One region of the Pantoea jilinensis genome, then DNA from elsewhere that is predicted to be linked to it. Evidence: predicted binding sites of a transcription regulator. Region 1 holds the regulator's gene; each other region holds the start of a gene.

Region 1 (4,058 bases):
CTGCCATCTTTTGCGCCATGCGCTTCGCCGGCAAAAGCTTCAACCGCGTAGGCAAAACCATCCAGCGCGTAGGCAGTAAAGGTAATGAACATCAGTAATACCGCGTTAACCGCCACCACGTCCGGACCCAGCCGCGCACCCAGCACGGTCAGCGAGGCGAAACAGAGCTGCAGCATCAGAGAGCGCAACATGATATCCCGGTTCAGTCGCAGCAGTCGGCCGCTGTCACCGCGCCAGCTCTGCTTCAGCAGATTAAACGTAATACCGCGCAGCTTTAACACCCGCCAGACCATGATGCCGCCGACGCCCAGCGTGATGTACTCCGCCAGCGCCGTGGCGGTTGCTGCTCCCGCGACACCCCAGTGCAGCCCCATCACCAGCCAGAGATCGAGCACGATGTTCACCAGATTGCCCACTATCAGCAGGATTACCGGCGCCCGCGCATACTGAACGCCCAACAGCCAGCCCAGGATGACCAGGTTTGCCAGCGTGGCAGGTGCACTGAGCCAGCGAATCTGAATAAACAGCGCCGCCTGTTCCAGTACATCAGGATTGCCACCTACCAGATGGGTCGCCAGCTGAATAATCGGATAACGCAATGCGATGAACAGCACGCCGGCCAGCAGCGCAATGATCAGCGGCTGCGTCAGCGCGCGTGCCAGAGCGGTTTTATCGCCCGCACCAAACGCCTGCGCCGTCAGGCCAGTGGTACTCATTCGAAGGAAAAGCAGCAGCATAAAGAGGAAGCTGGTCACTGTGGTCCCGACCGCAACCCCGCCAAGATAGACAGGGCTGTCGAGATGACCAATAACTGCAGTATCGACCACGCCCAGTAAGGGAACGGTGATATTTGAAAGGATCATCGGCAGCGCAAGCCGCCAGAGATTTTTATCCGTTGCCGTGATAAAGCGCATTCGCCGTTCCGTGCTCAGTGTCGCTGCAGCAAAGCAGGCAACAAAATTAGGGCAGACAGAATAGCATCAGAAAAGGCGAATGCACGCAGGCCTCAGAATCAAAGCCACTCGCCGTTACGCACCACGCCAACCGCAAGACCTTCAATGGTCAGTGACTGCGCACGGGTGTCGACCACGATAGGGTCAAAATCGCTGTTTTCAGGCAGAAGATGCACGATAGCACCCTGCTTTTTCCAGCGTTTAACGGTGACTTCATCATCAATGCGTGCCACGACAACCTGACCGTTGCGCACATCCTGGGTTTTATGTACCGCGAGCAGGTCGCCGTCCATAATCCCGATATCTTTCATCGACATTCCGCTGACGCGCAGCAGGAAGTCGGCAGAAGGCTTGAACAGGCCCGGATCCACTTTGTAGTGGGTTTCGATATGTTCCTGCGCCATGATCGGCTCACCGGCAGCAACCCGGCCTATCAGCGGTAGTCCTTCTGAAACTTCTTCTTCCATTAACAGACGAATGCCGCGTGATGCACCCGAAACGATCTCAATAACGCCTTTACGCGCCAGCGCTTTCAGATGCTCTTCAGCCGCATTTGGCGAACGGAAGCCCAGTTGCGCGGCGATCTCTGCACGCGTAGGCGGCATGCCCGTTGAAGATATATGGTCGCGAATCAGGTCATAGACCTGCTGCTGCCTGCTGGTTAATGCTTTCATCCCGCCCCCTGGTTGTTTATACAGTCGCTGTGAGTATATACAGGTATTGGCGAAATGGAAACCGATTGTCAGGGAAAACGCGCCCTCAGGCGCGTTATGGAAGGCTTATCGCAAATGTGTCCAGAGCAGCGCGACCCAGACAAACAGGGCCAGTAAGATGCTGATCAGCACCGCCGCCGAGCCCATGTCTTTGGCCCGGCCTGCCAGGGGATGATGTTCCTGACCAATCCGGTCAACCACCGCTTCAATGGCGCTATTGAGGATTTCGACAATGACGACCAGCACCACGGCGCCAATCATGAGGATGCGGGCGATCACATCGACATCCAGCCAGCACGCGATAATAATAGCGGCCAGCGCAGCCAGTGTTTCCTGCCGAAAGGCGGCTTCATGCTGCCAGGCGGCACGCAGTCCCTGCCAGGAGTAACCTGCGGCTTTTACTATTCTGATAAGTCCGGTGGCATTATTTGCCATGATGTGGGAACCCTTTCATTCAATTGACGTCAATGTCTGGGCTGCGTGCAATTGGCACCACCACAGATCTTCGCTGCGCTTTCTGGTATGCTTGCGGCGCTTTGCTAACAAGAGGCTTCATGTTGTCTATGTCAGGTTGGCGTAAACTCTATTACAAATTACTTAATTTACCACTCTCCTTTTTGGTAAAAAGTAAGGCCATTCCGGCCGATCCCGTGTCTGAACATGGTCTGGATCCGACCCGACCTATTATGTATGTTTTGCCTTACGATTCGAAGGCTGACTTACTGACTTTACGCGCACAGTGTCTGCGGCATCATCTGCCCGATCCGCTGATTCCGCTGGAGATTGATGGTTCGCTGCTGCCGCGCCACGTGTTTATTCATAATGGCCCACGCGTATTTCCCTATTTTGTGCCCAGCGTTGAATCGGTAAAAATCTTTCACGATTACCTCGACCTGCATCGCAATAATCCTGAGCTGGATATTCAGATGCTGCCGGTCACCGTGATGTTTGGTCGTGCGCCAGGACGTGAAGTCCAGGGCGAAGCGACGCCGCATCTGCGTGTGCTTAATGGGGTGCAGAAATTCTTTGCGGTCATCTGGCACGGACGTGACAGTTTTGTCCGCTTCTCGCCGACCGTCTCGCTGCGCCGCATGGCAACGGAACACGGTACGGACAAGTCGATTGCCCAGAAACTGGCTCGCGTGGCACGCATCCATTTTGCCCGTCAGCGACTGGCGGCGATCGGCCCGCGTTTACCGGCGCGTCAGGATCTGTTTAATCGTCTGCTGCAATCCAAAGCGATTGAAAAAGCCGTCGAAGATGAAGCGCGCAGCAAAAAAATCTCCCATGAGAAAGCCCAGCAGAATGCTGTTGAGATGATGGAAGAGATCGCTGCTAACTTCTCCTATGAAGCCATTCGCGTCACCGACCGTGTGATGGGCTGGCTCTGGAGTCGTCTCTATCAGGGCATCAACGTCAATGGCGGTGAAAAAGTTCGCCAGCTGGCGCAGGATGGCCACGAGATTGTCTATGTACCCTGCCATCGCAGCCATATGGATTATCTGCTGCTCTCCTATGTGCTCTATCATCAGGGGCTGGTGCCGCCGCACATTGCCGCGGGTATCAATCTCAACTTCTGGCCAGCCGGACCGATTTTCCGTCGTCTGGGCGCCTTCTTTATTCGTCGTACCTTTAAAGGCAATAAGCTTTACGCCACGGTATTCCGCGAATATCTCGGCGAGCTGTTCACCCGCGGCTATTCAGTTGAATACTTTGTCGAAGGAGGCCGTTCACGTACCGGTCGCCTGCTGGACCCGAAAACCGGCACCTTAGCCATGACCTTACAGGCGATGCTGCGCGGCGGAAATCGCCCCATCACGCTGGTGCCGATCTACATCGGTTATGAGCACGTGATGGAAGTGGGCACTTACGCCAAAGAACTACGCGGTGCAGCCAAAGAGAAAGAGGGCTTCATGCAGATGGTGCGCGGCTTACGCAAGCTGCGCAATCTCGGTCAGGGTTACGTTAACTTCGGCGAACCGCTGCCGCTGGTCAACTATCTTAATAAGCGGGTGCCGGAATGGCGCGACGCGATCGATCCGATTGAGCCGCAACGTCCGAGCTGGTTAACGCCGACCGTTAATGACATCGCGGCCAGTCTGATGGTGCGTATTAATGAAGCGGGCGCGGCTAACGCGATGAACCTCTGTGTCACGGCGCTGCTGGCGTCACGTCAGCGCTCACTAACCCGTGAACAGCTGATTGAACAGCTGGAGTGCTATACCCAGTTGCTGCGTAATGTGCCTTATTCGCCCAATGCGACCGTACCCGATCTTTCCGCAGAAGCGCTGCTGGATCACGCCCTGGGTATGAACAAATTTGAGAGTGAAAAAGACAGTATTGGCGACATCATCATTCTGCCACGTGAGCAGGCAGTGTTGATGACCTACTA
Region 2 (4,058 bases), 1.5 Mb from region 1:
GAGACGGAAAAAACCTGGCGCGGGCGCGCCAGGTTTAAGGCAGATTAACGGTGCGCCAGCTCGGCGTTGTCGTCACTTTCCAGTACGCGCTTATCGGTCATGCCTAACCAGCGGCTGGTCAGGGAACCTGCGGTCATCGAACCGTTGACGTTCAGCGCTGTACGGCCCATATCAATCAGCGGCTCAATGGAGATCAGCAGCGCCACCAGGGTCACCGGCAGGCCCATCGCAGGCAGGACAATCAGTGCAGCAAACGTTGCACCTCCACCAACACCGGCCACACCGGCTGAGCTCAGCGTGACTATCCCAACCAGCGTGGCAATCCACAGTGGATCAAACGGGTTAATCCCGACGGTTGGCGCAACCATCACGGCCAGCATGGTCGGATAAAGACCGGCACAGCCATTCTGGCCGATTGTGGCACCAAAGGATGCCGCGAAGCTGGCAATCGACTCCGGCACGCCAAGACGACGGGTCTGGGTTTCAACGCTCAACGGAATGCTGGCTGCGCTGGAACGGCTGGTGAAGGCGAAGGTGATAACCGGCCACACTTTACGGAAGAAGCGCATTGGGTTGATACCATTAACCGACAGCAGCAGGGCGTGGACACCAAACATGATGGCCAGACCGAGGTATGAGGCGACCACAAAGCTGCCCAGTTTGATGATGTCCTGCAGGTTTGAACCGGCAACCACTTTAGTCATCAGCGCCAGCACACCATACGGCGTCAGCTTCATCACTAAACGCACCAGCTTCATCACCCACGACTGCAGCGTATCGATCGCCACCAGCACGCGCTGACCTTTCACTTCATCATCTTTAAGCAACTGCAGTGCAGCCACACCCAGGAACGCGGCAAAGATCACGACGCTGATGATTGAGGTCGGACTGGCGCCCGTCAGATCGGCAAACGGGTTTTTCGGGATAAAGGAGAGCACCAGCTGTGGCACGGTCAGGTCAGCCACTTTGCCGACATAGTTGCTCTGGATCGCACTGAGACGCGCGGTCTCCTGCACGCCCTGTACCAGACCTTCTGCGCTCAGACCAAACAGGCCGGTGACGAAGACGCCGACCAGTGCTGAGATGGCGGTGGTAAACAGCAGAACGCCGATGGTCAGCACGCTGATTTTTCCCAGCGAAGAGGCGTTATGCAGACGAGCGACCGCACTCAGAATGGAAACGAACACCAGCGGCATGACGACCATCTGCAGCAACTGGACATAGCCATTACCGACGATGTTAAACCAGCTAATCGACTCTTTAACCACTGCGCTGTTTTCGCCGTAGATCAACTGCAACACCAGGCCGAACAGTACGCCGATCACCAGACCGGTCAGCACTTTTTTCGACAGGCTCCAGTTATGACGGCTGAAGCGGGAGAGCAATACCAGCAGCACCACAAAGGCCACGATATTAAGCGTAAGAGGAAGGTCCATGCTGAAACTCCAGAGTAATGCGGCCTTCCGTCATGGGAAGGCCGCATAATGTTAATCACGAATTAAGACAGCAGGAATGGTAACAGCAGGTGCAGAGGGTGCCTTATATCCAAATGGCATGGTTTATAACCAAATGGCGTTTTGCGCGTTTTTATTGCGCAGTATGACTGGAAATTAATCGCCCGACGCCATTTTGTAGCGTATCGAACAGCTGAGATGGCCAGCCGTTTGCACCAAAAGATGGCATCCCTACCGGGAACCACAGCGCATAGCCTACCAGTCCCAGACACAATGCCCGCTCCAGCTGATTGCCCTTCTGGCTGCGCAGAATCGGCAGGCGGAAGCGCCAGCGGCAGGGCCACAGCAGCGGAACCCCGGCGGGCGTCAGCATATCGGCCACTATATGGCTCAGGTAGCCGAGCGTCAGACCCTGCAGCACATCCGGTGGAATCGGTGACGACTGAGGCAGGTTAATCTGAAAAAGCCATAAACCGGCGGCAATCGCCAGCAGACTGTGGGTAAATCCCCGATGGCCGAACGCCCGTGCAATAGGATGAGAGAGCCAGCTGAGTCGCTGTCCCAGCAGAGATTTAGGATGATCGATGTCGGGCAGCAGACAGGTCAGCAGGGCTGAGGGAACAAGATGCCACCAGTCGGCCTGTGCCAGCACGGGTGTCAGCTCAGCACGCTTGGCAAAAATAGCGCTGGCAATGGCAAAAATGATGTGGCCTTCGCCCGTCATGATAGAACCTGGTTACAAAGAAAACTGTCGATGCATCCAGTATAGGGATTTATCCAGTAAATGAGAACATGTGACGCTGTAACGAAGCGTGAATTTTATTAATAAAATGGACAGTGCCAGGACACTGCCCGTTGGGGAAATTAACGCGCCAGCCAGCCGCCATCGACGGCCAGGGTGTAGCCGTTGACATAATCAGACGCAGCAGAAGCCATGAAGACTATCGGGCCCATCATGTCATCAGGCACGCCCCAGCGTCCGGCCGGTATCCGGCCCAGGATCTCTTCGCTGCGGGACGCGTCATTTCTCAACTGCTCGGTATTGTTGGTCGCCATGTAGCCAGGTGCGATGGCATTGACGTTAATGCCATGCTTTGCCCACTCGTTTGCCATGAGACGGGTCAGGCCCATCACGGCACTTTTCGAGGCGGTATAAGAGGGCACCCGAATTCCGCCCTGGAAGGAGAGCATGGACGCGATATTGATAATCTTGCCGCCGTGTCCCTGTGCGATAAATTGACGGGCAACCTGCTGAGACAGGAAAAACAGGCTCTTGCTATTGATATTCATCACGTCATCCCAGTCCTGCTCGCTGAAGTCCAGGGCGTCTTCCCGGCGAATAATACCGGCATTATTGACCAGAATGTCAATTTTACCTGCAGCGGCCAGCGCCTGCTCAACCACAGAGGCTACTACGCTGGTCTGCAACAGATCGGCCTGCACCGGCCAGAAGCGGCGACCCAGCGCCTCCACCTTGCTTTGGGTGTCATCCGGGCCGTTACGGTTAACGCCGACAATATCGCAGCCCGCCTGTGCCAGACCCAGCGCCATGCCCTGACCTAAACCGGTGTTGCAGCCGGTTACCATTGCCACTTTACCTTCCAGGCTAAACGTATTCAGTACCATAGTATTTCTCCTCTGCTTAGCGCAGTTCACTGATTTTGACGTGATCCATGTCATCAAAGACCTGATTCTCACCCACCATGCCCCAGATAAAGGTGTAACGCTGGGTACCGACACCGGCGTGAATTGACCAGCTGGGTGAGATCACCGCCTGCTCGTTATGTACCAGCAGATGACGGGTCTGCTGCGGTTGCCCCATCATGTGGAAGACGGCGCTCTCTTCGCTCATATCGAAGTAGAAATAGACTTCCATGCGACGTTCGTGGGTGTGGCAGGGCATGGTGTTCCACAGGCTGCCTTCATCCAGTTTGGTCAAGCCCATGGTGAGCTGACAGGTGGGCAGCACATCCGGCACGATGAATTTATGAATGGTTCGGCGGTTCGAGGTCGCGGCATCGCCCAGCGTGGCGGTAGCCGCCTCCTGCAGCGTGATTTTCCTGTCCGGGAAGGTGCTGTGTGCGGGTGCACTGTTGAAATAGAATTTGGCGGGCTGAGACGGATTCAGACTGCGGAACAGCAGGTTGCGGGCACCTTTGCCGATGTAAAGCGCCTCTTCGTGACCGATTTCCCACGCTTTACCGTCCACTTCCACACGCCCCGGTCCGCCAATATTGATCATGCCCAGCTCGCGGCGCTCGAGGAAATAGCTGACGCCCAGCTGTTTTCCCATTTCATCACCCATCGTCACGGGCGCGTTTACCGGCATGACGCCGCCAATGATGATGCGGTCGATGTGGCTGTAAGTCAGGGCGTAGTCATCGGCAGTGAAAATCGTTTCAATCAGGAACTCACGGCGCAACGCATCGGTGTCGAGTTGTTTAGCGTGATCGCTGTGAATGCTTTGACGAATGTCCATCTCAGGCCTCTCTGCAGGTCAGGTTTTTATGCCCCGAATGGGGACGCTTCGGGCATCTTAGGCAGAGTGGTACTGGAATTCAATAAAAATGAAACGTTGTTTTATTTTATTGCGAGTGAGATCAA
Region 3 (4,058 bases), on a different replicon from region 1:
CAGTCAGCATGATGTGATGCTGGACCCGCTACTGCGGGCCGCCATCTGCCATCTGTGGTTTGTCACGCTACACCCTTTTGATGATGGCAATGGCCGTATCACGCGAGCATTGACCGATCTCGCCCTGGCACAGGCTGACAGCCAGAGCATCCGCCTGTACGCCATGTCTCCGGCAATACTGGCGCAGCGTGCCGGGTATTACCGCATCCTTGAGCAGACGCAGAAAGGCGGCCTTGATATCACCCGTTGGCTGGTGTGGTTTCTGGATATCCTGGATGAGAGCCTGAAACAGGCATTGGATGTTATCGATCGCACACAGTTGAAAGCGCGATTCTGGTTACGACATCAGGGGATGGCATTAAGTCCGGAACAGGTAAAAGTCCTTAACCGGCTGTTAGACGGTGGCGAGCAGGGTTTCGAACAGGGGATAAGCGCCAGCCAGTATCAGAAAGTCGCGAAAGTAAGTAAAGCCACGGCGACCCGTCATCTGGCGGATCTGGTTGAAAAAGGCTGTCTGTTCCGGCTTGAGGGAGGCGGCAGAAGCACCCGCTATCAGGTTAAAACCCGCGAGATACTTACAGATTAATGGGATGAAAGCGGTGATCAAACCGTTATTCAAAAACAGCAATGCCGGAAGGTTCGCTTCCGGCATTGTGGCAATTACGCGGCTTTAACAGCGCGCACTTTCCTGGCAGCAGGCTCTTCAGCCTGATCATCCGCGCCAGCCTCTGACACGGCTTCCGGTTGAGAGACGGAGACTGCCGCTTCCGGCAATTTGCTGGTGCGCAGAATATGCTGAACCGCATCTTTCTGTTCTGCAATCAGCAGGCCCAGGGTTTCAGCCTGAGATTCATCCAGTGCAGGTTGATGCTGTAACAGCCAGTCAGTGAAAGCTTCGGCCATATCGAGCATTTTGTCGTAGGCATCGGCCTCTTTCTTATTGGCAAACGTCATCTTCTCTTCACCCTTTCTGACTACAACAAATTTTGTTTCAACAGCCATCTTTTCGCCCTCAGGTACTGTGTATACATACAGTATATCATGCCGGTTATGCTTTGCCAGCAGAGAATAGAGTTTATCGGTTATGCACCGGCTAACCTTAACCGGGCGCAGGTTTTTTTTATTTTCCTGAGACTTCTCTGCCGGAAACTGCGCTGACTAGACCAGCAGCTCTTCGAGAAACATCGCCAGCGCCTTGCGTGGATCGTCTTCTTCAGAAACGATCACCTCGATCCCCCACTGCCCCAGCACCTCTTTGGCGACCGGGTTATTACGGTTAGTGAACAGATACGATTTTGGTCGCGCCGTCGCCAGCCCGGTGCGGCCCCACATTTTAGTCAGACGGTAAAACAGCAGGCGAATGTTGAAATCACTGATGCTGTAGCCGACAAACAGCACAGAATTGCCCATCACGTCATGGGTCAGTTTAATGTCGAGCGGTGAGTCAAAATAGAGACGTTCGAAATAGCTGCTCTCATCAAGCACGATTGAGGTGTCATCATCGAAGTCACCGTGCAGTTTGATGATGTGGCGCTTATCTTCGGTCAAAGAGACCAGGTCGGCAGCATTGGCCACTTTATAATAGGGTACGCCGTGCGCGTCGTGCGCCGCTTCCAGCCAGCGATCATAGTTAGTAGTGTAAATGCGGGAGAAGTTACCCTGGGTAATCATGGTATGAATTTCAGAAGACCGGACATCGATATCAGGACGGTGCCACTCGCGATCCATCCAGCTGCGCAGCGGGCCTAACGAACCTTTCTTCTGCTTGTAATACTCCGCCAGCGACAGATGCGTGCCATAGGTATTAAAGATTTTGGGATCGTAACCCAGCTCGTTTGCAAGATGCGCAATCAGTTCGTGCCACTCGGGAAGACCAAAATTGCGCGAAATACCGGCACCGGCAAATAGAATCAGTTTGCCGGAATCATAGGCGCGCTTAAGTTCAGGTTTCATGCCACTCCCCGCGAGGTTTTTAAAAAGGTAGCGAAGCGATCCAGCGCAATGCGCCGCATCGAAATCTCATTCTTGAGTTCACCCATTTCCGCAAAGGTCTGGTCATAGCCTTCGGGAATAAACACACAGTCCCACTGAAAGCCGCGTGTCCCGGCAGGTTTCGCGGCGATGGTGCCACGCAGTTCGCCAGAAAACTGATACATTTTACGGCCATCGCAATAGCCCAGCACCGTTTTAGCCGTCACCGCCTGGCTGTCGAGCCCCTGCACCAGCGCGGTAAAGCGCTCAGCGTCCAGGCGATTCCAGAAGATGCGGGTCAGACCGGCGGGCAGACCATTGAGGCCATCCAGATAGAGGCCGGTATGCTCCACAAACAGCGGTCGCCCAATCAGCGAAAACGCTTTGGTGAGTTTGTCGCGCACCAGGTCGAGCTCGTTTTCAGTCTGAATTTCTTCGATGCGACGGGCAATGGGCAGCACTTCGACCCCGATGGGTTCGAGTATTTTGCGCACCTCAGCCAGTTTTGGTTCATTGGCAGAAAGGAATCTGATTTTCATGGGGCTTCCAGGTTAATTACTCCACCAGGCACTGAATGTTAACGGAAACAGGCGGGCAGGATAAATCACTAACGCTGAAGAGTGTAGCTCAATTCGGTGTGGCGCTGCGAGCCGGGGGCGGTCAGACGAGAGAGGCGCGGGAGGGGATCCAACATTGTTCTGGCTCACTTTTTTAATGAAAAGCCGGAACAGCGCCGGATCTGTGGACTCAGTAAAAAATGCCCGGTGGATTTACTGTGGAGTGCGTAATAGCTTCATCCTGTTCCCCCCAGCGGGCCAGCACCTGCTGATACTGACCGCCCGTAATGGTGCCGTCGAGCGCAGCCTGTAGCGCCGGGGCCAGACCATTGCCCTTTTTGGTGGTCACGGCAACCCAGGCGCGAAACGGCCCACTGCCCACCAGTTTTGTCTGTCCGCGTGACGCCACTTTCCAGGCCGCCATGGAGTGAGGCCCAAACATCGCATCGGCCCGCCCAGACAGCAGCGTCAGCGTCGCCGATGCATCATCAGTAAGGTAGATCGGCGTTACCGCAGGCAGACCTTGGGTCCGGTTCTGCTGATCCCAGCTCAGCAATATGCGCTCCTGATTGGTGCCCGACGAGACGATAATTCGCTTGCCGGCAATATCCGCCGGGCTATTAATCCGGCTGATTTGACTGTCGCTTTTCACCGCAAAGGCGTGATTGTCGGCGCGATAGGTCGCAAAATCGAACTTCTTCTTGCGCTCTTCAGTAACGGCTATATTGAACATCGCGACATCATAGCGTCCGGCGCTGATGCCCAGCGGCCAGTCCTCCCATGAAGCCGAAACCAGCTTCAGCTTTAAGCCCAGACTGTCCGCCAGCAGTCTGGCAATATCCGGGTCACTGCCAATCCGTGTCATGTTGTCTGACGCCAGCAGTGACAGCGGCGGTGAGTTGGTGGCTGAGGTCGCAACCGTCAGCGTACCAGCTTCGATAAAATGAAAACCAGCGGGAATTTTAGCGATCGCCTGCGGATTAACCGGGGCAGGGATCGGCACCTCATTTTTAAGCACATCAAGCTTCTCAGCCGCTGAACAGGTCAGCGCCGGAAGAAGCATCAGCGCGGTAAACGTTAGCCCTCTCATAACACGCGCGCCAGGAAACGGCGGGTGCGTTCATGACGCGGATGATTGAGCACCTGCGTCGTGCTGCCCTGCTCCACAATCCGGCCATCCACCATAAAGACCACGTTATCCGCCACTTCCCGGGCAAAGCCGATCTCATGCGTCACAATCACCAGCGTAGTCCCGGAACGTGCAAGCTTTTTAATCACGTCGAGGACTTCTCCGACCAGCTCGGGGTCCAGCGCCGAGGTCGGCTCATCGAACAGCATGACACGCGGATTAAGCATCAGCGCACGCGCAATAGCGATGCGCTGCTGCTGCCCGCCCGACAGATGACGTGGCCAGGCATCCGCTTTATGGCGCAGGCCCACAATATCCAGCAGTTCACCGGCGCGCTGTATCGCTTTCGTTTTCGTTAACTGCCGATGCGCAATCGGCGCTTCAATCAGGTTATCCAGCAC

The links. Region 1 encodes LexA, which represses DNA repair genes until DNA is damaged. Its sites were predicted from a motif close to TNCTGTATGTACATACAGNA; they were not measured.
Region 2: the regulator LexA is predicted to act here: its motif matches at 2,201-2,220, upstream of KTJ90_RS10895 (metal-dependent hydrolase).
Region 3: the regulator LexA is predicted to act here: its motif matches at 1,018-1,037, upstream of KTJ90_RS20455 (YebG family protein).

Annotation. Positions count from the first base shown of each region.
Region 1 covers NZ_CP077746.1:3,785,707-3,789,764, forward strand. The annotation lists gene dinF (MATE family efflux transporter DinF) at 1-914, opposite strand, end outside; gene lexA (transcriptional repressor LexA) at 1,013-1,627, opposite strand; gene KTJ90_RS17865 (diacylglycerol kinase) at 1,733-2,101, opposite strand; gene plsB (glycerol-3-phosphate 1-O-acyltransferase PlsB) at 2,230-4,058, shown strand, end outside.
Region 2 covers NZ_CP077746.1:2,302,356-2,306,413, reverse strand. The annotation lists gene KTJ90_RS10900 (L-cystine transporter) at 45-1,436, opposite strand; gene KTJ90_RS10895 (metal-dependent hydrolase) at 1,588-2,178, opposite strand; gene kduD (2-dehydro-3-deoxy-D-gluconate 5-dehydrogenase KduD) at 2,319-3,080, opposite strand; gene kduI (5-dehydro-4-deoxy-D-glucuronate isomerase) at 3,097-3,933, opposite strand.
Region 3 covers NZ_CP077748.1:202,809-206,866, reverse strand. The annotation lists gene KTJ90_RS20460 (Fic family protein) at 1-586, shown strand, start outside; gene KTJ90_RS20455 (YebG family protein) at 661-1,002, opposite strand; gene KTJ90_RS20450 (SIR2 family protein) at 1,159-1,953, opposite strand; gene KTJ90_RS20445 (non-canonical purine NTP pyrophosphatase) at 1,950-2,510, opposite strand; gene KTJ90_RS20440 (ABC transporter substrate-binding protein) at 2,719-3,618, opposite strand; gene KTJ90_RS20435 (amino acid ABC transporter ATP-binding protein) at 3,615-4,058, opposite strand, start outside.